3 regions of the Pantoea cypripedii genome follow, and region 1 is predicted to be linked to each of the others. Evidence: predicted binding sites of a transcription regulator. Region 1 holds the regulator's gene; each other region holds the start of a gene.

Region 1 (7,044 bases):
CGGCCAGACGCTGGCGAGCGAAGTGAATACGCGCCACGCGGGCCAGTTTTTGCGCAATTGACTTGTCCGTTCCGTGCTCGGTTGCCATTTGACGCAGCGACACCGTCGGCGAGAAGCGGACAAAACTGTCGCGGCCATGCCAGAGAATGGCAAAGAACTTCTGTACACCGTTAAGAATGCGCAGATGTGGTGTCTGCTCGCCCTGAACTTCACGCCCAGGTGCGCGTCCAAACATCACCGACACTGGCAGCATTTGCACATCCAGCTCGGGGTTGCTGCGATGCAGATCGAGATAGTCATGAAATAGCTTCACTGACTCCACATTCGGCACGAAATAAGGGAAAACGCGCGGACCGTCGTGGATAAACACATAGCGAGGCAGCAATGTGCCATCGATTTCCAGCGGTGTAAGCGGATCCGGCAGATCGTGTTTCACACATTGCGAACGCAGGGTGAGCAGATCGGCCTTGGAATCGTAAGGCAGCACATATAGGATTGGCCGCGTTGAATCTAACCCATGCTCAGACACGGGATCCGACGGAATAGCCTTACTCTTTACCAAAATGGAGAGTGGTAAATTCAATAATTTATAATAAAGTTTACGCCAACCTGACATAGACAACTTTAAGCCTCTTGTTAGCAAAGCGCGGCAAGCATACCAGAAAGTGCCGCGAAGATCTGTGGCCGTGCCATTCCCGGCTGCCCAGACATTGACGTCAAAACGAGTAAAGGGTTCAACGACATGGCAAATAACGTCACCGGTATTCTCAGGATAGTGAAAGCTGCCGGTTATTCCTGGCAGGGATTGCGCGCCGCCTGGCAACATGAAGCGGCATTTCGCCAGGAGGCCATCGCCGCGCTGGTGGCGATTGTGGTGGCATGCTGGCTGGATGTTGACGCTATCTCCCGCGTACTCATGATCGGTTCTGTGGTGCTGGTGGTCATTGTAGAGATAATGAATAGTGCCATTGAAGCCGTCGTCGACCGCATTGGTCAGGAGCGTCATCCGCTGGCCGGACGCGCGAAAGATATGGGGTCGGCTGCCGTACTGTTAGCTATCTTACTGGCTCTTTTCGTCTGGATCGCGCTGCTTTGGTCGCATTTGCGATAAGGATTCCGGATTCATCAACTCGCTGATTTTTCCCTCAGTTTTGGTTTCCATTTCGCCAATACCTGTATATACTCACAGCGACTGTATAAACAACCAGGGGGCGGGATGAAAGCGTTAACCAGCAGGCAGCAACAGGTCTATGATCTGATTCGCGACCATATCAACCAGACGGGCATGCCGCCAACGCGTGCGGAAATTGCTGCTCAACTGGGCTTCCGCTCACCGAATGCGGCAGAAGAACATCTGAAGGCCCTGGCACGTAAGGGCGTAATTGAAATCGTCTCCGGTGCGTCGCGCGGTATTCGTTTATTAATGGAAGAAGAAGCCAGTGAGGGGCTGCCGCTGATTGGCCGTGTCGCCGCGGGTGAACCGTTATTGGCACAGGAGCACATCGAGGCCCATTACCAGGTTGATGCCAACCTCTTCAAACCTACCGCTGATTTCCTGCTGCGCGTTAGCGGCATGTCGATGAAAGATATCGGCATTATGGATGGTGACTTACTGGCGGTACACAAGACTCAGGAAGTGCGCAATGGCCAGGTTGTGGTGGCGCGCATTGATGATGAAGTCACAGTGAAACGCTGGAAAAAGCAGGGTGCGATTGTGCAGCTGCTGCCAGAAAACAGCGACTTCCAGCCGATTGTGGTCGATACACGTGAGCAGTCACTCACCGTTGAAGGGCTGGCTGTGGGTATCGTGCGTAACGGCGAATGGCTTTAATCCTTTAAATCCCCCACTACGGTAGCGCCTCTGCGCTGCCGTGGTTTGATTTGCCAAAATAACTGTAGCGCAGCACAAACCGGGACGGGCTGATGCAGCTGTTTTCCTCCTCTGATAAGACACTCTGGCGGCTGGCGCTGCCGATGATCCTCTCGAATATCACGGTGCCATTGCTTGGCGTGGTAGATACCGCAGTGATTGGCCATCTCGATAGTCCGATCTATCTCGGTGGCGTGGCTGTGGGTAGCACTGCAACCAGCTTCATTTTTATGCTGCTGCTGTTTTTACGCATGAGTACAACCGGACTGACTGCCCAGGCATTTGGTGCCAGCGATAAAACGGCGTTGGCGCGTGCGCTTACCCAACCGTTGCTTATCGCATTGATCGCAGGCGTGTTGTTTATGTTGCTGCGCACACCTGTCGGCAATCTGGCGGCTGCGCTCATGGGGGGCAGCGTTGCGGTACAGCAGCAGGCACAACTGTTTATTCAGATTCGCTGGCTCAGTGCTCCCGCCACACTGGCTAATCTGGTGCTCCTCGGCTGGTTGCTGGGCGTGCAGTATGCGCGTGCGCCCGTTGTTTTGCTGGTAGTGGGCAACCTGGTCAATATTCTGCTGGATCTGCTGTTTGTGCTCGGCCTGCACTGGGGTGTGGCAGGCGCTGCTGCGGCTACGGCACTGGCTGAATATGTCACCCTGGGTGTCGGGCTGTTAATGGTCGCGCGCGTATTAAAGCTACGTGGCATTGATTTCACCCTGCTGAAAGAGAGCTGGCGCGGTGGCGCCGCTCGCCTGTTTCGTCTCAATCGCGACATTATGTTGCGCTCATTTCTGCTGCAAATCTGTTTTGCTTCTCTGACCATCTTTGGCGCGCGCATTGGGCCGGATGTGGTCGCAGTCAACGCGGTTCTGCTGATGTTTCTCACTTTCACAGCCTACGCACTGGATGGCTTCGCTTATGCGGTTGAAGCCTGCTCTGGTGAAGCGGTTGGTGCGAAAGATCGCAGCCAGTTGTTGCTGGTCTGGCACGCGGCCTGCCGTCAGGCGGGTCTGGTGGCGTTGCTGTTCGCCATGATGTATGCCCTGTGCGGGGTGCAAATTGTCGGGTTGCTGACCTCGCTGGACGAACTCCGCGAAGCCGCCGATCGTTACCTGGTGTGGCAGGTGGTGATGCCCCTGGTGGGGGTATGGTGTTATCTGCTGGATGGCATGTTTATCGGCGCGACGCGTGGCAGGGAAATGCGTAACAGCATGGCGCTGGCGGCGCTGGGTTATGGCCTGTCGTTGCTCACCTTACCCTGGCTGGGAAATCATGGTTTGTGGCTGGCGGTGACGGTATTTCTGGCATTACGCGGACTCACGTTGTGGCTGGTCTGGCGCCGTCACTGGCGTCATGATACTTGGTTTTCGTATAGTGGAATATAACCTGTTAATTACAGATTAATCCGTAAGTGTGCTACCTGATATTCATTGCCTACTATAATTATCCTTAACAACGCAATTAAGTAGCGTGTTATATCGGTTTTTACCTTCAGGAAATGGGTATGCCGTCAACTCACTGGAAACGACATGGAGTACGGTTATGAACAAAGACGAAGCGAGTGGAAACTGGAAGCAATTCAAAGGGAAAGTGAAAGAAAAATGGGGCAAGCTGACCGATGATGATATGACCGTCATCGAAGGGAAACGCGATCAGCTTGTCGGTAAAATTCAGGAACGCTACGGTTACGCGAAAGATCAGGCCGAGCGTGAAGTGAAAGACTGGGAAGGTCACAACAAGGATTATCGCTGGTAACGGACCCGTTTAAGGACGATGCTCCTAAGCTCCGATCCTGATGATCGGGATGGCACAAGGAGGTGCCATTTATCCCTTCCTCAACCGCTTTTTACCCTCAACCTGATGATCGTGATCGCAGCTGTCATGATGAGTACAGGCTTCCACTTCGGCACAATTTTCACACAGCCCGTGCGCTTCAATCACGCTATGGCGTAACGTAAAACCGGCTTGTTCAGCCAATCCGGAAATGATCTTTTCGACACCATGCGCATGTTTTTCACTGACGGCGGCACAGCGGTCACAAACCAGCATTACTGAGGTGTGTGCAGGTTCATCAAAATGATGGCAGACCACGTAGCTGTTGTTGGATTCAACGCGATGGATAAATCCCTGCTCCAGCAGAAAATCCAGTGCGCGATAGATGGTTGGTGGTTTTGCCTGGGGTTCACTAACGCGCAATTGATCCAGTAAATCATAAGCACTGATCGATCCATTTTGTTCTGCCATCAGGCGTAGCACTTCGGCACGTTGTGTGGTCAGACGCACGCCGCGTTGCAGGCAAAGCGTTTCAGCCTGGTTCAGAAGTTGGTCTGGCGACAAATTTGACATAAGTGTTCTCCGGGTGGCGAGTGATGTTATTTTATCACACAAATTTTTACGCTGCTGTGATTGCTTTTCTCGCTAAACATTGCCAGGAAAAATCTTGTTTTTCATAAGATTAATATCAGTGTTATTCCCCTTTTTTTCTCATATTGTCATCTGCGTTCCTTATTACGGATTTATTATCAAACCGGCTAATCGGTTTTTGCTTTGCAACTCACCGACTTAGCGTCTAAGGTTCAAAAGGGCTTAAGTAATAGCTGGCCTCAATTTAGATATCGTTTAATTTTTTGCATAAATACACGACAGATTGCTGCGCCAGCAGTCAATTCTGCGAATAGCAGTGCTATTTCCTTTTATTTCACAGCAATAAATCGTTAGCCCAGGTTCACAATAAGGGCTGGTAAATTGTTTCGTCGATGACATGGTCACGACATTTGAAAGGTGATGGCAGGCTCATGGTGAAGACATTATTCAGGCGCAAAAAAGTTGCTTATCTTGTTGTTTTGAATTCAGTATTTCTTTCCTCTTCAGCTCTGGCAGCAGGTACCTGGTACGACGCACGTAATGACGCAATGGGCGGTACCGGTGTTGCGTCTTCCACCTGGAGCTCCGCGGTACTGGCGAACCCGGCATTGATGACCAAAGCAAAACCTGATGATGACGTAAGCATCATTTTCCCTTCAGCGGGTGTGCAGGTTACCGATAAAGACAAACTGATTAATAAAGTCGATGACATTACGGATACCGTCGACCGTTATCAGGATGTGATTAATAACTTAACCTTCCAGGATTACCTCAATGGCTACCCGCAGCTCAAAGCTGCCGCAGGGGATATGGCGAATCAGTTGAGTGACCTGCGTGGCAACAAAGCGGATGGCTCCGCTGGTGTGGCTCTGGCTGTCACCGTGCCAAATGAAACATTGCCCTTTGCGTTTATCACCAAGGCTTATGGCACTGCGCATGTCCGGGCGAATGTGGCACAAAGCGACATTGATTATCTGAACGGCGTGGCCGATGGCACGATCATTCCGGTGCCGGGTGATGAAGACAATTTGCGTTCCAGCGCGAATGGCCTGGCTGCATTGGTCACGGATTACGGTATCGCAGTAGCGCACCAGTTTACTATTGCGGGCCATCCGGTCTCTGTCGGCATCACGCCAAAGCTGCAGAAAACCTGGTTGTATAATTACACCGCCAGCATCTACAACTACGACAAAAGCGACATCAATAACAGCCGCTATCGCAGTTCCGATATCGGTTTCAACGTGGATGCCGGTATCGCCACGGATTTCGCCGACAACTGGACTTTCGGGTTGACCGGTCAGAACCTGATTTCGCGCAACATCGATACCAAAGAAGTGGATGGCTATCGTGATACTTACCAAATCCGTCCGCTGGTCACCACCGGCCTGGCCTGGAACTACGGCCCCGTCACCCTGACTGGCGATGTCGATCTGACGCAAACGAAGCGTTTTAAATCAGAAGATAGCAGCCAGTACGTTGGCGTGGGTGGAGAATATCGTGTGCTGGACTGGTTGCAGTTGCGTGCCGGTTATCGCGCCGATATGAAGTCGAATGACACCAACGTTTTCACCGCCGGTTTTGGTCTGTCGCCGTTTAACAATACGGTACATCTGGATCTGGCTGGTTCGGTTGGTGCTGACAATACCTGGGGTGCAATGTTGCAGCTCGGATTTAACTTCTGATCGATGTTCTTCACACCGACGGGCGGCTGTGTCGCCCGTCAATCCTGTGATATGATTGCGCAGATTCTCATCACTTAACCCCGGATTTACTGCGTTTCATGACCGATACCTTCTCTTCGCAACGTTTTTCCATTGCTCCCATGCTCGACTGGACTGACCGTCACTGTCGTTATTTTCACCGCAAATTAAGCGGCGATACGCTGCTTTACACCGAAATGGTGACCACCGGCGCAATCATTCATGGTAAGGGCGATTATCTGGCCTTTAGCGAGGATGAACATCCGGTCGCACTGCAACTGGGTGGCAGCGATCCGGCGGCGTTAGCGCAGTGTGCACAGCTGGCAGAAGCGCGTGGTTATGACGAGATCAACCTTAATGTGGGGTGTCCGTCCGATCGTGTGCAGAATGGTCGCTTCGGCGCCTGTCTGATGGGAGAAGCTGCGCTGGTCGCGGATGGTATTAAAGCGATGCGCGATGTGGTGAGCATTCCGGTGACAGTGAAAACCCGCATCGGCATTGACGATCAGGATAGCTACGCCTTCCTGTGCGATTTCGTTGGCACCGTGGCGCAGCAGGGGGGTTGTGACACCTTCATTATCCACGCGCGTAAAGCCTGGCTTTCTGGTCTTAGCCCGAAAGAAAATCGTGAGATTCCGCCACTCGACTATCCACGCGTGTATCAACTGAAGCGTGATTTCCCGCATTTAACCATGGCGATCAATGGCGGTATCAAAACGCTGGAAGAGGCGAAAATCCACCTGCAACATATGGATGGCGTGATGATGGGGCGCGAAGCCTATCAGAACCCCGGCATTCTGGCGCAGGTTGACCGTGAACTGTTTGGGCGCGATACCCCGGTGGCGGATCCCGTGGCGGTGGTGCGCAGCATGTACCCCTATATCGAAGCGGAGCTGGCGAAAGGAACTTACCTTGGCCACGTCACGCGCCATATGCTGGGACTATTTCAGGGGATCCCCGGCGCACGCCAATGGCGTCGTTATCTGAGCGAAAATGCGCACAAACCGGGAGCGGATGTGCGCGTGCTGGAAGCCGCACTGGCACTGGTGGCGGATAAGATCCCACAGGAAGCCTGATTTGATTCGTGATGGCGCGATTTATCGCGTCGTC
Region 2 (7,044 bases), 1.5 Mb from region 1:
ATCGGGCATAAGGAGAAGTGCAATGATGCAGATATGGCGTCGCAGATTGCTGCCGTTGATTGGTCCGTTACTGTTATTTCTGCTGTGGCAGACGGCGGTCAGCGCCAAATGGCTTAACCCGGTATTGCTGCCTTCACCCGGCGAAACTCTGGGTTATCTGTTTAGTGCGCTGGCTGATGGCAGCATGAATCGGGACATCGGGGATACGCTCTACCGTACGTTGATGGCATTTATTGTCGCCGCGGTGCTCGGCGTCCCTCTGGGAGTGATGCTGGGCAGTAGCGAGCGTCTTTATCGCAGCGTCGAGTTTCTGGTGGATTTCTTCCGCTCAACCCCTTCTTCGGCGCTGATCCCGATGTTTATGCTGATCTTTGGCATTACCGATACCAACAAAATCGCCATTGCCGCTTTTGCCGCGGTACTGGTGATTCTGTTTAACAGCGCCTACGGGGTAATGAACGCAAAGAAGACGCGCATTATGGCGGCACAGGTGATGGGCGTTTCACGCTGGCATGTGTTTAAAGACATCATGCTGATGGAAAGCTTGCCGCAAACCTTTGTCGGATTACGGACCGGTGTTTCGATGGCGCTGGTGATCGTTATCGTGGCCGAAATGTTTATTGGTTCGGAAACCGGGCTGGGACATCGCATCATTGATGCACAGCAGTTATTCAACATCAAAGATATGTACGCCTCGATTCTGATCACCGGTGCATTTGGTTATCTGCTGAATCTGGGTTTTCTGTTGATTGAAAAACGCTGTGTGCACTGGAGTGGCAAAGCATGAAAAAACCCGATTATCCTCAGCCCAACACCCATGTGACGATTCGCGGACTCGATAAAAGTTTTGCCGGACAACCGTTGTATCAGGATCTCAACCTCGATTTACCGCGTGGGAAGATTGTTTCGATATTTGGCCCCAACGGCTGTGGTAAATCGACGCTAATGAACATGATTGCCGGATTGATTCCGGTCGATCGCGGGCAAATTTTGTTCGACGGTAAAACCCTGGCCGAGACCAATATTGGTTATGTGTTTCAGAATTACCGTGATGCGCTTTTTCCCTGGTTAAGCGCCTGGCAGAACATCGCCTATCCGTTAAAACGGCAGGGGATGAAAGCGGCGGCGGTGAAACAGCGCGTGGCAGAGTTGGCGGAGATGTTTGATATTCGCTTCGATTTGCAGCGTTATCCGTATGAGCTATCCGGGGGGCAACAGCAAACGGTCTGCATCATGCGTGCGCTGGCGACCGGACCAGAAGTGATGTTTCTGGATGAACCGTTCTCGGCGCTGGATTTTGAGATGACGCTGTTTATCCGCGATAAATTGCAGCAGGTTCAGCTGGCGACTGGCGTGACGATGTTGATTGTCTCGCATGATCTGGAAGATGCGGTATTTCTGGCGGATGAGATCCTGCTGCTAACGCGCCGCCCGACGCGTGTTGCCGAAATTGTCCCGTTTGAGCTACCCCGTCCGCGCACTGCCGAGATGATGAGCCACCCGGAGTTCGTCCGGGTAAAAGCGCATACGCTGGCGGTGTTTAAACGGGAAATGGCGAGTTAACCATGCATCTTGTGTAGCGGCGCGATTTATCGCGCAATACATTGCGCCGCTGCGCCAGAGAATAAAAAGTGCGATTTTTTATCACGATGAACGGCCCAATATAATATCAGCGGGTAACAATTCCCGCATGGGAATAACCAGCGAACAATAATATTTTAACCTGTAAAATGTCAGGGTATTTATTATTAAACCGTTATTAAACGGGAATCAGGGGAGTCAGGCCAGATAATTAGTCACTGAAGTTAATTAACTCTGGAGAGATGTCATTCCTGTGCGCTCATATGTTATTTAATTGTTGTTAAATAGTGGCGATAAATATGTGGATTTACATTTATTGACATCTAATTAACACAAACATACAGTTCCTGCGATTTTAACTAACATGTCACTATCGACAATAATCGGGGAGTGTATGGATATTAAGCAACAGGGGCCAGGACGACGCTTGGGTTTGTCCTGGGTCCTGAACATTATTTTTGCGTTGCTCACGCTGGCAACGGCCATTGCCATTATTATTGGCGGCGGGAAACTGCTTTCTCTTGGCGGATCGGCTTATTATCTGGTGGCCGGTATCGCCTATATCGTGCTGGTGGTGCTGTATTTTAAGAAACCCGTCACCGGCCTTTATTTCTCCTGTGTCATCTTTGTACTGACCCTTATCTGGTCACTGATTGAAGTCGGTGGTCTGAATTACTGGGATCTGCTGCCGCGTCTGGTGGTGCCCGCACTGTTATTTCTGCTGAGCCTGCTGGTGATCGCCACCGATAAAGGGATGTTATCGCCGCAGCGTCGTCTTTCTGGCGGACTGAGTCTGGTGGTATTCGTGGCGCTGATCGCCACCTTTATTGGTGGATTCTTCCCGCATAACACTATTTATAACCCGGAAGCGATCTCCACCCAGCCACTGACGCCTGCAGATAACGATGCCTCAAAAACCGGCCAGGACTGGCGCTATATCAGCCGCAACGCCAGCGGGACGCGCTTTGCGCCGTTGGATCAGGTCAATGCCGATAACGTCAAAGATCTGCAGGTTGCCTGGACTTACCACACCGGCCGCCGCCTGACGGGCAATGCGACTGGCGTTGATGAAAACACGCCGATCCAGATTGGTTCCGTCCTTTATACCTGTACGCCGGAAAACCGCATTGCCGCTGTGGATGCCGATACCGGCAAACAGATCTGGCAATTCGATCCCCATGCGCACACGTTCGAGCATGTCACCTGCCGCAGCGTGGGTTACTACGATTACGACAGCGATGAAACCCTGAACGCGGAGCAGAAAGCCGCGTACACCGATACCGCCTGTCGCCAGCGTATTATTGTGTCCACGGTCGATGCGCGTCTGATCGCGCTTGATGCACACACCGGTGAGCTGTGTCCGAACTTCGGTCAAAACGGTATGGTGAATCTGCAACAGGGCATGGGCGATACCGCCGACAGCCGCCGTTATCACCCGTCGAGCGTGCCGGTGATCATGGGGCATCTGACGGTGTTTGGTTCCTGGGTGCGTGATATCACCGAAGATGAGCCGTCGGGTGTTCTGCGCGCTTATGATGTGCGCGACGGTTCGCTGGCGTGGGCATGGGATGTGGGCAACGTTGCTGGCGCGAAGCAGGGCGATGAACATTACACCCTGAGCACGCCGAACGTTTGGGCTATCCCGACTTACGATAAAGATCTTGGCCTGGTGTATGTCGCCACCGGTAACGGTCCACCGGATTACTGGGGCGGCAACCGTAACGCGGCGAAAGAGAAATACGGTTCGTCGGTGATTGCGCTGGACGTGAACACCGGTAAAACCAAATGGGTATTCCAGACGGTACATCATGATATCTGGGACTACGATTTACCCTCGCAGCCGGTGATGTACAACATGAAGAATGAGCAGGGTGAAGTGGTACCTGCGCTGATTCAGACCAGCAAAATGGGTGAAATCTTTGTGCTGGATCGCCGTACCGGTAAGCCGGTGAGTAAAGTAGAAGAGAAACCGGTACCGACCTCGCCAGCGGCGCAGCAGGAGCATCTGTCGCCCACCCAGCCGTTCTCAGTCGATATGCCGACCATCGGTCTGGAGCAATTGAACGAGCAGAAAATGTGGGGCGTCAGCATGTTTGACCAGCTCTACTGTCGCATCCTGTTCAAATCGGCGCTCTATTCCGGCATCTTCCAGCCGAACAGTGAGAAAACTTACCTGGAGTTCCCGGCTACCATGGGCGGCATGAACTGGGGTGGGGTGTCGATTGATGAAACCTCCGGCATTCTTTACGTCAACGATATCCGCCTCGGTATGCTGATGGCGCTGAAGAGTAAAGAAGCAGCAAAAGGGCAGACGATCTCACTGAACGAAGTGCCGCAGTGGGCGGGGACGATTCGTCCGCAAATCAGCGGCCCTTATGTCGGTGTGCGGATGGATAACTTTGCCTCCTTCCTGCAAGTGCCTTGTCAGCATCCACCGTTTGGTACCATGACCGCCATCGACCTGCACAGCAAAAAGATCGTCTGGCAGGTACCGATGGGAACGGTGGAAGACACTGGTCCGCTGGGGGTGAAAACCCATCTGCCGATGCCTGTTGGCATGCCTACGCTGGGCGGCCCGACCACCACCAAAAGCGGTTTAGTGTTCTTTGCTGGCAGCCAGGATAACTACCTGCGCGCCCTGGACAGCAAAACCGGGAAAGAGGTGTGGAAAGCGCGTCTGCCCGTGGGGGCAACGGCCTCACCACTGATTTATCAGTCGGCGAAAACCGGGAAAGAGTACATCGTGATTTCAGCAGGCGGTGCCGCGCACTCGCCGGACGTGGGTGATTTTCTGATTGCTTACGCCTTGCCAGACAAAGCGTAATCCTGAAAACGCCCGGCAGGATTCGCCGGGCGTTTACATTTAACGTGCCGCATAAATGATAAAAGTCACCACGCCAAATATCTCCAGTTGTTCCTCTTCACTCGGGATAATCGGCGCGTAGCGCGGGTTCATCGGCAGCAGCTGCACGCGCGGAACGCGTTGTAACCGTTTAACCGTAAATTCACCGTTGATCGCGGCCACCACAATGTCGCCATGTTTTGCGTCCAGCGCGCTATCAACCACCAGCAAATCCCCTTCGCTGATATTGGCATCACGCATCGAATCTCCTTCCACCCGGACAAAATAGGTGGCGTTAGGATGCGCGACCAAATATTCATTCATATCCAGTTTGCGCTCGACATAATCAGCAGCCGGGGAAGGGAAGCCACAGGGTACCGTATCCAGAAACAGCGGCAGGTGGAGGACTTTGGCGGTGAGAGCAGGGGAGAAAAACTTCATCATAGACACTCAAAAAATACTGTTGTTATATACAGTATTATTAATCGTGAGCCGGGATCAAGTCTGTATTCACCCAAAATCGTTAGCCGGTTGTTCCGTCAGCACATTTAATACCGGCGCAACGCACGTCTGACAAAATCCCCATCGCCGTCTACACTTAAATCTGACGATGTTCTCAGTCTGGTTGCTGTGTTACTAATAAACTTGTTTGTTTGTGGAGCGTTACCCATCGAAATACCGTCCTGTCGGAAAACCCTCCCCGCCGTTTGTGACTCATCACTGACCCTTGCGGATGACACCCAACCTGCCTCCGAACATCGATATTGCTATCAGCCATTGATACAGGAGGAGTGACGTGACCCCTGCGGTACATGAGAACAGCACCCTGCCGTCGCTAAGCGGCGGGTTATATGCCTTCTTTTTTGATGTCGACGGCACGCTGGCGGCGATTCAGCCTCAGCCCGAGTCGGTTTCGATTCCCGCATCGGTGCGCCAGCATCTGCAACAACTCTCCAATATGAACCATGGCGCGCTGGCGCTGGTGTCTGGTCGTCCCGTTGCGCAACTGGATGCGCTGGTTGCGCCACTGGAAGTCCCGGCAGCGGGTGTGCATGGCGCGGAACGGCGTGATGCCAGCGGCAGAATGCACCGCCAGTCACTGCCCGCCGATATTGCGCAAACGCTGCAACTGGAATTGCAGGAGACCATGGATCAATGGCCCGGCACGCAGCTGGAAGTCAAAGGCATGGCGTTTGCGCTGCATTATCGTCGGGCGATGGAGTATGAACAGGCCGTCATCAGTCTGGCTGAAGAGGCGGTGGCACGTTTTCCGGAGCTGGCGCTCCAGCCGGGAAAATGTGTGGTGGAACTGAAACCGCAGGGAATCGATAAAGGCGCGGCCATTCGCGACTTTATGCGGGAAGCGCCTTTTACCGGACGTATTCCGGTATTTGTGGGTGACGATCTGACAGATGAGAAGGGATTTCTGGCCGTTAATGCGCTGGGGGGAATTTCTGTCAAGGTCGGAGAAGGGACAAGCCATGCGCGCTATCGCCTCAGCAGCGTAGATGCGGTGTGGAGCTGGCTTGAACAATTACTATTACAATCAAAGCATGACAACGTCGGTAAGGAGTCTGGGTTATGAGTCGCTTAGTAGTCGTATCTAACCGTATCGCCATTCCTGATGGGACAAAAGCCAGTGCGGGCGGTCTCGCCGTCGGTTTGCTGGATGCACTGAAAACCACCGGAGGATTGTGGTTTGGCTGGAACGGCGAGATCAGTGAGATTTCTGGCGAAGAGGAGGAGGAGGTCAGCGTCAGCGAGTATGACGGCATTACCTACGCCGCTCTGCCGCTGAATCAAAACGATTATGATCTCTATTATTGTCAGTTTTCCAATACCGTTATCTGGCCTGCCTTTCACTATCGTCTCGATTTGGTGCAATTTCAGCGCGAAGCCTGGGAAGGTTACTGCCGCGTAAACACGCTGCTGGCCGATCGCCTGAAACCGTTGTTACAGGAGGACGATATTTTATGGATTCACGATTATCACCTGCTGCCATTTGCCGCTGAGTTGCGCAAACAGGGCATTAATAATCGCATCGGATTCTTTCTGCATATCCCATTTCCGACGCCAGAGATTTTCAACGCGCTACCGCCACATAAAGCGCTGCTGGAGATGCTGTGCGACTACGACTTGCTGGGTTTCCAGACAGAATCCGATCGCGTGGCCTTTCTTGATAGCCTGAGTCAACTGACGCAGTTGCAGAATAAAGGCGAGAAGAAACATCGGGCGTTCGGCAACACTTTTATGACCGAGGTGTATCCGATCGGTATCGAACCGGACAGTATTAAAGAGATGGCGGAAGGCGAGCTGCCACCGAAAATGGCGGCAATGAAGCGTGAACTGGGGGATGTGCAAAACATCATTGCCTGCGAGCGTCTGGATTACTCCAAAGGATTACCGGAACGTTTCCTCGCTTATGAGGCGCTGCTGGAGCACTATCCACAGCATCGCGGCAAAATCCGTTATTCGCAGATTGCGCCCACTTCGCGTGGCGAGGTCCAGGCGTACCAGGATATTCGACATCAACTGGAGACGGAAGCCGGCCGCATCAACGGCAAATATGGCACCCTGGGCTGGACGCCGCTGTATTACCTCAATCAGCACTTCGACCGCCG
Region 3 (7,044 bases), 670 kb from region 1:
CGCAGGGGATGAAGGTCATCACCCTGACCGGCAAAGACGGCGGCAAAATGGCCGGTAGCGCGGATATTGAAATCCGTGTGCCGCATTTTGGTTATGCTGACCGCATTCAGGAAATTCATATCAAAGTCATCCATATCCTGATGCTGCTGATTGAAAAAGAGATGGTGAAGTAAGTCGTGGCTTCTCCTCCCACGCCGGTGGGAGGATTTTACTAAGGCGGTAGCTATGTGCGAATTGCTCGGGATGAGCGCCAATGTCCCCACGGATATCTGTTTTAGTTTTACCGGGCTGGTGCAGCGTGGCGGCGGAACCGGACCGCACAAAGATGGCTGGGGCATCACTTTTTATGAAGATAAAGGCTGCCGCACCTTCAAAGATCCTTTACCGAGCTATAACTCGCCGATTGCCCGTCTGGTGCAGGAATATCCGATCAAATCACATTCGGTGGTGGCGCATATTCGCCAGGCCAACCGCGGTGAAGTGTCACTGGAAAATACCCATCCGTTTACCCGTGAGCTGTGGGGCCGTAACTGGACCTACGCCCATAATGGTCAACTGAAAGGTTATCGTCAGCTGGAGACCGGCCATTTCCGCCCGGTGGGGGAAACCGACAGCGAAAAAGCCTTCTGCTGGATCCTGCATAAACTGACCCAGCGTTATCCGCGCACGCCGGGCAACTGGCCAGCGGTGTTTCGCTATATCGCGGAGCTGGCGGCGGAGTTACGGCAGAAAGGGGTGTTTAACATGCTGCTGTCGGATGGACGTTATCTGATGGCGTTCTGTTCCACCAATTTGTTCTGGATCACCCGTCGCGCGCCGTTTGGCAAAGCCAAGCTGCTCGATCAGGATGTGGAGATTGATTTTCAGCAGCAGACGACGCCGCAGGATGTGGTGACGGTGATTGCTACGCAACCGCTGACGGGGAATGAAACCTGGCACCGGATAGTGCCAGGCGAGTGGGTATTATTTTGCCTGGGAGAGCGCCAGGAATGATTTTGAAGCAGCGTCTGGCGCGGTCATTACCGCCGGACTGCTGTTTACCGCGTACTGCCCGCTGCCGGTGACGTTCACCGTCGGTGGCTGGTGGTACTTTGCAAAGTACGCATAACCCGGCTGTAGCTGACGCCAGAAGCTGGCGTAAGTGGAGTAGCGGTGACGCTGCATGTTGCTGTCGGTCATACGGAACGGGAAGATGCCTAACGACACTTCTTCCTGCCCGTTACGCAGTGCAGCGTTAACGTAGGTGTAGATCTCATCCATATAGGCGTTGGTCATGGCATAGCAGCCAATGGATTTACAATCGCCGTGGATCATCAGATATTTGCCGCTGTAACCATTGTCGCGGTCAAATTGGTTCGGAAAACCGGTATTAATCGCGCGATAATAATGGCTATCCGGCTTTAACTGATTCAGTTTGACGCTATAAAAACCTTCCGGGCTTTTAAAATCCCCTTCGCGGCGTTTGGGACCCAAACCGCCAGAGAAATTACAAATGCGGTAGCTATCCAGCAGACGATATTCATTACCGATCTTGCCGTACAGTTCCAGCGTACGCTCTTCCTTGAAAATCTGAATATAAACCGGGGTGCCAAGTAATTGTTTTTTTAGTTCTTTGCTTACCGGAGCCTCGGGGTTAACTGGCTCGGGATTGATTGCCCAGCTAAGGACCGGCATAAAAATCATCGCAAGCAAGAATGCGATTCTGCCCATTCTGTGTGTACCTTGAAGTGAAGAGGAACTGTGACGCATAACGTCTCTTATTGCATTATCGGAAATATCCGCTACCGCAGCGCAACATTAACATTGTCTGGCGTTTAATCAAGCCAGTGTCTGAGAAAATAGCCATTTACCACAGGGATTACGGCCATAAATTTGTAAACTTTAATGCGTGACCCGACAAATATTGCTGATATTTTGCAATGCTGTATACTTATCCAGTATTCGGAGGGGGTATGCGTAAGATCATTCATGTCGATATGGACTGCTTTTTTGCGGCGGTTGAAATGCGCGACGATCCTTCTTTGCGTGATATCCCGATCGCCATCGGCGGCAGCCGGGTACAACGAGGCGTGATCAGCACGGCCAACTATCCGGCGCGTGAATATGGCGTGCGCAGCGCGATGCCCACCGCCATGGCGCTGAAACTCTGTCCACACCTCCGCCTGTTGCCTGGGCGTTTCGAAGCCTATAAAGAAGCCTCCCGCCAGATCCGCGCTATCTTCGCGCGCTACACCTCGCTGATTGAACCCCTGTCGCTGGATGAAGCTTACCTTGATGTCACCGATAGCCCGCATTGCCAGGGATCAGCCACGCTGATGGCGCAGGCGATTCGCGCTGATATTCTGCGTGAAACCCAGCTCAGTGCCTCGGCGGGGATCGCGCCAATCAAGTTTCTCGCCAAAATTGCCTCCGACCTGAACAAGCCGAATGGCCAGTTCGTGATCACGCCGCAGGCGATGCCTGATTTTCTGTTGACGCTGTCGCTGAGTAAAATTCCCGGCGTCGGTAAGGTGTCGGCGAAAAAGCTGGAAGAGATGGGGCTACGTACCTGCGGCGATGTGCAGCAGGCCGATCTGGCACAGCTACTCAAACGCTTCGGCAAATTTGGCCGGGTGTTATGGGAACGCAGCCACGGCATTGACGATCGCGGCGTAGTGGTGGAGCGGGAACGTAAATCACTCGGCGTTGAGCGTACCCTGATGGAAGATATTCACAGCTGGGAACAATGCCTTGAAATCATTGATTATCTCTACGAGGAGCTGGATCGTCGTCTGACGCAGATTCGTCCGGACAAGTTGATCGCCCGTCAGGGGGTGAAGCTGAAGTTCAATGATTTCCAGCAGACGACCCAGGAGCATATCTGGCCGGTGCTGAATAAAGAGGACATGATTGCGGTGGCGCGCAAAACCTGGGACGAACGCCGCGCCGGGCGTGGTGTCAGGCTGGTGGGGCTGCATGTGACGCTGGTGAATCCACAGCTGGAGAGGCAGTTATTATTGGGATTGTCGTAGCGGCGCGATTTATCGCGCGGTTTTTTGGGGCGGGCACCTGCTGGCAAACCCGCGCGATAAATCGCGCCGCTACGGATCTGGGGTGGATTTACCCACCCCACTTGTTATTTGTTGCCGTACTTCGCTTCCAGGGTGGCAAACCACGGTGCGACGAAATCGTGGTTCTCACCCCAGCCTGGGATGATTTTGCTCAGCGATGCCACATTTACCGCACCCTGCTCGCTGCTCAGCTGCTGCTGAGTAATCGAGGAAGCCTTAAACTCGTAGCTGGCCGGGGTGCTTTCACCGGCAATCTTATTCGCCACCAGACGCATATTCACGGCGCCAATGGTTTTCGGATCGACTGCCACAGTCTGCACCCACGGGCTGTTCTTCTCGTGCATCAGCTGCAGATCCTGGTTGGAGACATCAATGCTGTACAGCTTGATCTCGGTACGGCCATTCTCCTGCAATGCTTTGTAGGCACCCTGGCTGAAGGCATCCCAGGAGCCCCAGATCGCATCAATTTTGCCTTTCGGGTACTTCGCCAGAATCGCACCAATCTTGTTAGCGGTATCGCCCTGCACGTCAGAAGAGACCGCACCGATCGATTCCAGTTGATGGATGCCCGGATTTTCCTTCATCAGTTTTTCATACACTACCTGACGACGATCCATCGCCGGGAAGCCAGCGACCCACAATTTGACGATGTTCGCCTTGCCGTTAAAGTCTTTTATCAACTGGCCCAGCGATTCCTGCGCCAGTGAGGCGTCATTCTGCGCGGTGACCGTCACGCCGTTCACCGGCGTATCAACCGGGGTATCAAACACCGACACCTTGATACCGGCATCGGCAATGCGTTTTACCAGCGCGGTGGAGTAGGGTTCTTTGCCGTGCGACAGAATGATGCCGTCATATTTCTGGCTGATCGCCTGGCTGACGAAGTCCTGGAAACGTGCGTCATCGCCGTTGCTCAGGAAGGTGCTAACTTTGAAGCCCAGCTTACGTCCCTGCTGGATGGCACCGGCAACAAACTGGGTGGTGTTATCGTCAGAACCGAGGTTACGGATAATGGCGATACGCACCGGTCCCTGGTGATTCGCGATGGCGGCAGGCACCGGTACGACGGTATCGGCAAAGGCGGCGCTGACATTCAGCAGGCCTACGGCCAGCAGTGAAAGGGTGATTTTTTTCATTTTGTTCTCTTTCTTCAGGGAAGCGCCTTAGCGGCGCTGAATATAGGTAATCGCCAGGGCCAGAGCCAGCACCAGGCCTTTAATAATGTCCATGGCGTAGTAGGGCACGGAAAGCATCACCAGTCCGTTTTGCAGCACGCCAAGGATGATTGCGCCGACCAGGGTTCCGAGCGCATTCGGTTTGCCGGAACCGGCCAGCGAGAAGCCGATCCAGGCCGCCGCCACTGCATCCATCAGGTAACCACCACCGGCATTCACCTGAGAGGAGCCAATACGCGACGCCAGCAGAATGCCGCCCACTCCGGCCAGCAGTGACGAGATGACATAAGCCAGCACGCGATAACGGTTAGTACGGATGCCGGAGAGACGAGCGGCTTCCGGATTGCCGCCGAGGGCATACATCCGACGGCCATGTTTGGTGAGCGACAGTGCCAGCTGTGCCACCACGGTCACGACCAGCATGATAATGACGATGGTCGGCACCTGGCCGAGCAGGTTGAAGCCAGCCGGAATAGCGCCTTCCGCCATATCCCCGTTTGGCATCACCATATTTTCGGTAATGGAGCCGCCAAAACTGTAGGTCATCGCCACGCCCTGAACCACAAACAGCGTCGCGAGGGTCGCCAGCATGTCAGGGATGCGCAGAATCACAATCAGGAAGCTGTTAAACAACCCGACCAGGGTACACAGCAGCAGGGTGATGACGATGGCTTCGGTGGAATTGAAGCCGTACCAGACGAATAGCGAAATCACCAGCGCATTCGCCAGCGAGGCGGTAGAGCCGACAGACAAGTCAAAGCCGCCAATGGTCAGCGAAATCGACACGCCAATCGCAATCACCGTGACAATCGCGATGGAACGCAGAATGTTGATGATGTTGGTAGGCTCAAGGAAGCTGTCTGAGGCGAGGCCAAATGCGGCGATCAGGATCACCACCGTCAGCAACATGCCCCATTTATAGAGAAAATCAAACAGCTGATGGCGCAGAGAAGGCTGCGGGTTCAGGATTATATCTTTGCTGCTCACGCAGGGGTTCCTCCGGTGGAATAAAGCAAAAGCGTCTCTTCTGTGGCCTCACGTCCTTCCATTTCTGCCACAATGCGCCCGTCCCAGAGCACACAAATGCGGTCGCACAGGCCCACCAGCTCGGAAAACTCACCCGAAGCATAGATGATGCCTTTGCCTTCCCGCGCTAAACCGTCGATCAGGCTGAACAGATCGGTTTTGGCCTTGATATCGACCCCTTTGGTCGGTTCATCAAAAATCAGCACATCGGCGTTATTACGCAGCCATTTGCCAATCGCCACTTTCTGCTGGTTCCCGCCCGACAGGCGGCGCAGCGTTTGCGCCGGTCCGGTGGTGCGCACGTTGAGACGGTTAATCACCTCTTCCGCCCAGCGCCACGCCTGACGATGGCCGAACAGGCTCCAGCGCGAAAAACTGCTATCGGCGCTGACGCTGAGGTTCATTGTCACCGATTCATCGATAAAGATGCCTTCTTTACGACGTTCTTCCGGTACCAGCGCCATGCGGTTTTCCACCGAGTCGTGCGGTGAACGCGGACGCCACGGTTTGCCATGCAATTCGCCGTGACTGACGCGGCTTTTGCTGGCGCCAAACAGCGCTTTGCACAGCTCGGTTTTCCCGGCTCCGGCTAATCCGGCGATACCGAGGATTTCGCCTTTATGCAGGCGCAGCGAAATATCCTGGAGCAACTGGTCATCATGCAGGCCTTCCACCGCCAGCAGTAGCGGCTGTTGCTGGCGTTCACGGCGCGGCGGATAAACATCGGTCAGCTGGTGGCCGAGCATCTTTTCCACGATCTGTTCGCCGCTCAGTGCCGCCATCGGGGCGGTTTCGATCAGGCGTCCATCCCGCAGCACCGTCAGCTGGTCGCAAATTGCTTTCAGCTCGTGAATGCGGTGGGAAATAAACACCACGCCGATGCCATTGCCCTGTAAACGACGTACCACGCTAAACAGACGCTCGCTTTCATGCTGGTCGAGCGGCGCGGTCGGTTCATCCAGAATCAGGAAACGGCAATGATGGGAAAGGGCGCGGGCCAGCAAAATCTGCTGCTTTTCCGCCAGTGAGCAGCGCTCCACCAGGCGTTTGACATCAATATTCACTTCCAGCTGGTCCAGCAGGGCGCGCGCCTGACGGCGGATTTCGCCCCAGCGATAACCGTGGCCCGGTTCGGCCAGCTGATCGAGCAGGATGTTTTCCGCCACGCTGAGCTGCGGCACCAGGGCCACGTCCACTTCCTGCTGGACCAGGTGAATACCCAGTTTTTTGGCATCGCGCGGTGAGCGAATGGTGACGGGCTGATCATCGAGCAGGATCTCGCCGTGATAATGGCTGTGAGCGCCAGAGAGCACCGCCATCAGCGTCGATTTCCCTGCACCGTTGGCACCGGTCAGTGCATGCACCGAGCCGCCGTGGGTGACAAAGTCCACCTCGGTCAGCGCGGCAAAACCGCCAAAAGCGATGGAGATATTACGCATCTCCAGGCGGTTAATCGCACTCATGGACGGGGCCTTTTAAAGAGAGAATTGGGCGCATTTTTTCCTGAACATCCAGGCTCGGCAACGAACGAAAGCGCATAAGCTAGCACAAAATCTTATTAGCCATCCAGACATCTGGGCGTAACGGCGTCTAAAACTGGCAGGGGGCTGACAGAGTAGTGGAAGAGGGGGGTGAGGTTAGGATTTGTCAGCATATTATGCTGGTTTGTTAACAGGCATAAAAAAACCAGGCCGAAGCCTGGTGAGTTACTTAACCAAATAATTACACTTTTTCTGGCACCACGTTGAGCAGTGAGGTCAGCAACTGCCAGTAAAGGCCAACGCTGGCGACAT

What was found. The regulator LexA, encoded in region 1, represses DNA repair genes until DNA is damaged. The targets are predictions, from matches to a motif close to TNCTGTATGTACATACAGNA.
Region 2: the regulator LexA is predicted to act here: its motif matches at 4,882-4,901, upstream of umuD (translesion error-prone DNA polymerase V autoproteolytic subunit).
Region 3: the regulator LexA is predicted to act here: its motif matches at 1,921-1,940, upstream of dinB (DNA polymerase IV).

What each region holds. Positions count from the first base shown of each region.
Region 1 covers NZ_MLJI01000001.1:284,372-291,415, forward strand. Annotated here, with positions in the region: gene plsB (glycerol-3-phosphate 1-O-acyltransferase PlsB) at 1-616, opposite strand, end outside; gene HA50_RS01245 (diacylglycerol kinase) at 743-1,111, shown strand; gene lexA (transcriptional repressor LexA) at 1,217-1,831, shown strand; gene dinF (MATE family efflux transporter DinF) at 1,924-3,255, shown strand; gene HA50_RS01260 (CsbD family protein) at 3,413-3,625, shown strand; gene zur (zinc uptake transcriptional repressor Zur) at 3,695-4,216, opposite strand; gene HA50_RS01270 (conjugal transfer protein TraF) at 4,666-5,916, shown strand; gene dusA (tRNA dihydrouridine(20/20a) synthase DusA) at 6,015-7,010, shown strand.
Region 2 covers NZ_MLJI01000001.1:1,785,263-1,792,306, forward strand. Annotated here, with positions in the region: gene HA50_RS08335 (ABC transporter substrate-binding protein) at 1-11, shown strand, start outside; gene HA50_RS08340 (ABC transporter permease) at 23-787, shown strand; gene HA50_RS08345 (ABC transporter ATP-binding protein) at 784-1,563, shown strand; gene HA50_RS08350 (pyrroloquinoline quinone-dependent dehydrogenase) at 1,976-4,405, shown strand; gene umuD (translesion error-prone DNA polymerase V autoproteolytic subunit) at 4,445-4,864, opposite strand; gene otsB (trehalose-phosphatase) at 5,220-6,008, shown strand; gene otsA (alpha,alpha-trehalose-phosphate synthase) at 6,005-7,044, shown strand, end outside.
Region 3 covers NZ_MLJI01000001.1:949,629-956,672, forward strand. Annotated here, with positions in the region: gene lpcA (D-sedoheptulose 7-phosphate isomerase) at 1-173, shown strand, start outside; gene HA50_RS04240 (class II glutamine amidotransferase) at 226-993, shown strand; gene dpaA (peptidoglycan meso-diaminopimelic acid protein amidase) at 964-1,710, opposite strand; gene dinB (DNA polymerase IV) at 1,953-3,011, shown strand; gene HA50_RS04255 (sugar ABC transporter substrate-binding protein) at 3,116-4,186, opposite strand; gene HA50_RS04260 (ABC transporter permease) at 4,214-5,212, opposite strand; gene HA50_RS04265 (sugar ABC transporter ATP-binding protein) at 5,209-6,714, opposite strand; gene pepD (beta-Ala-His dipeptidase) at 6,974-7,044, opposite strand, start outside.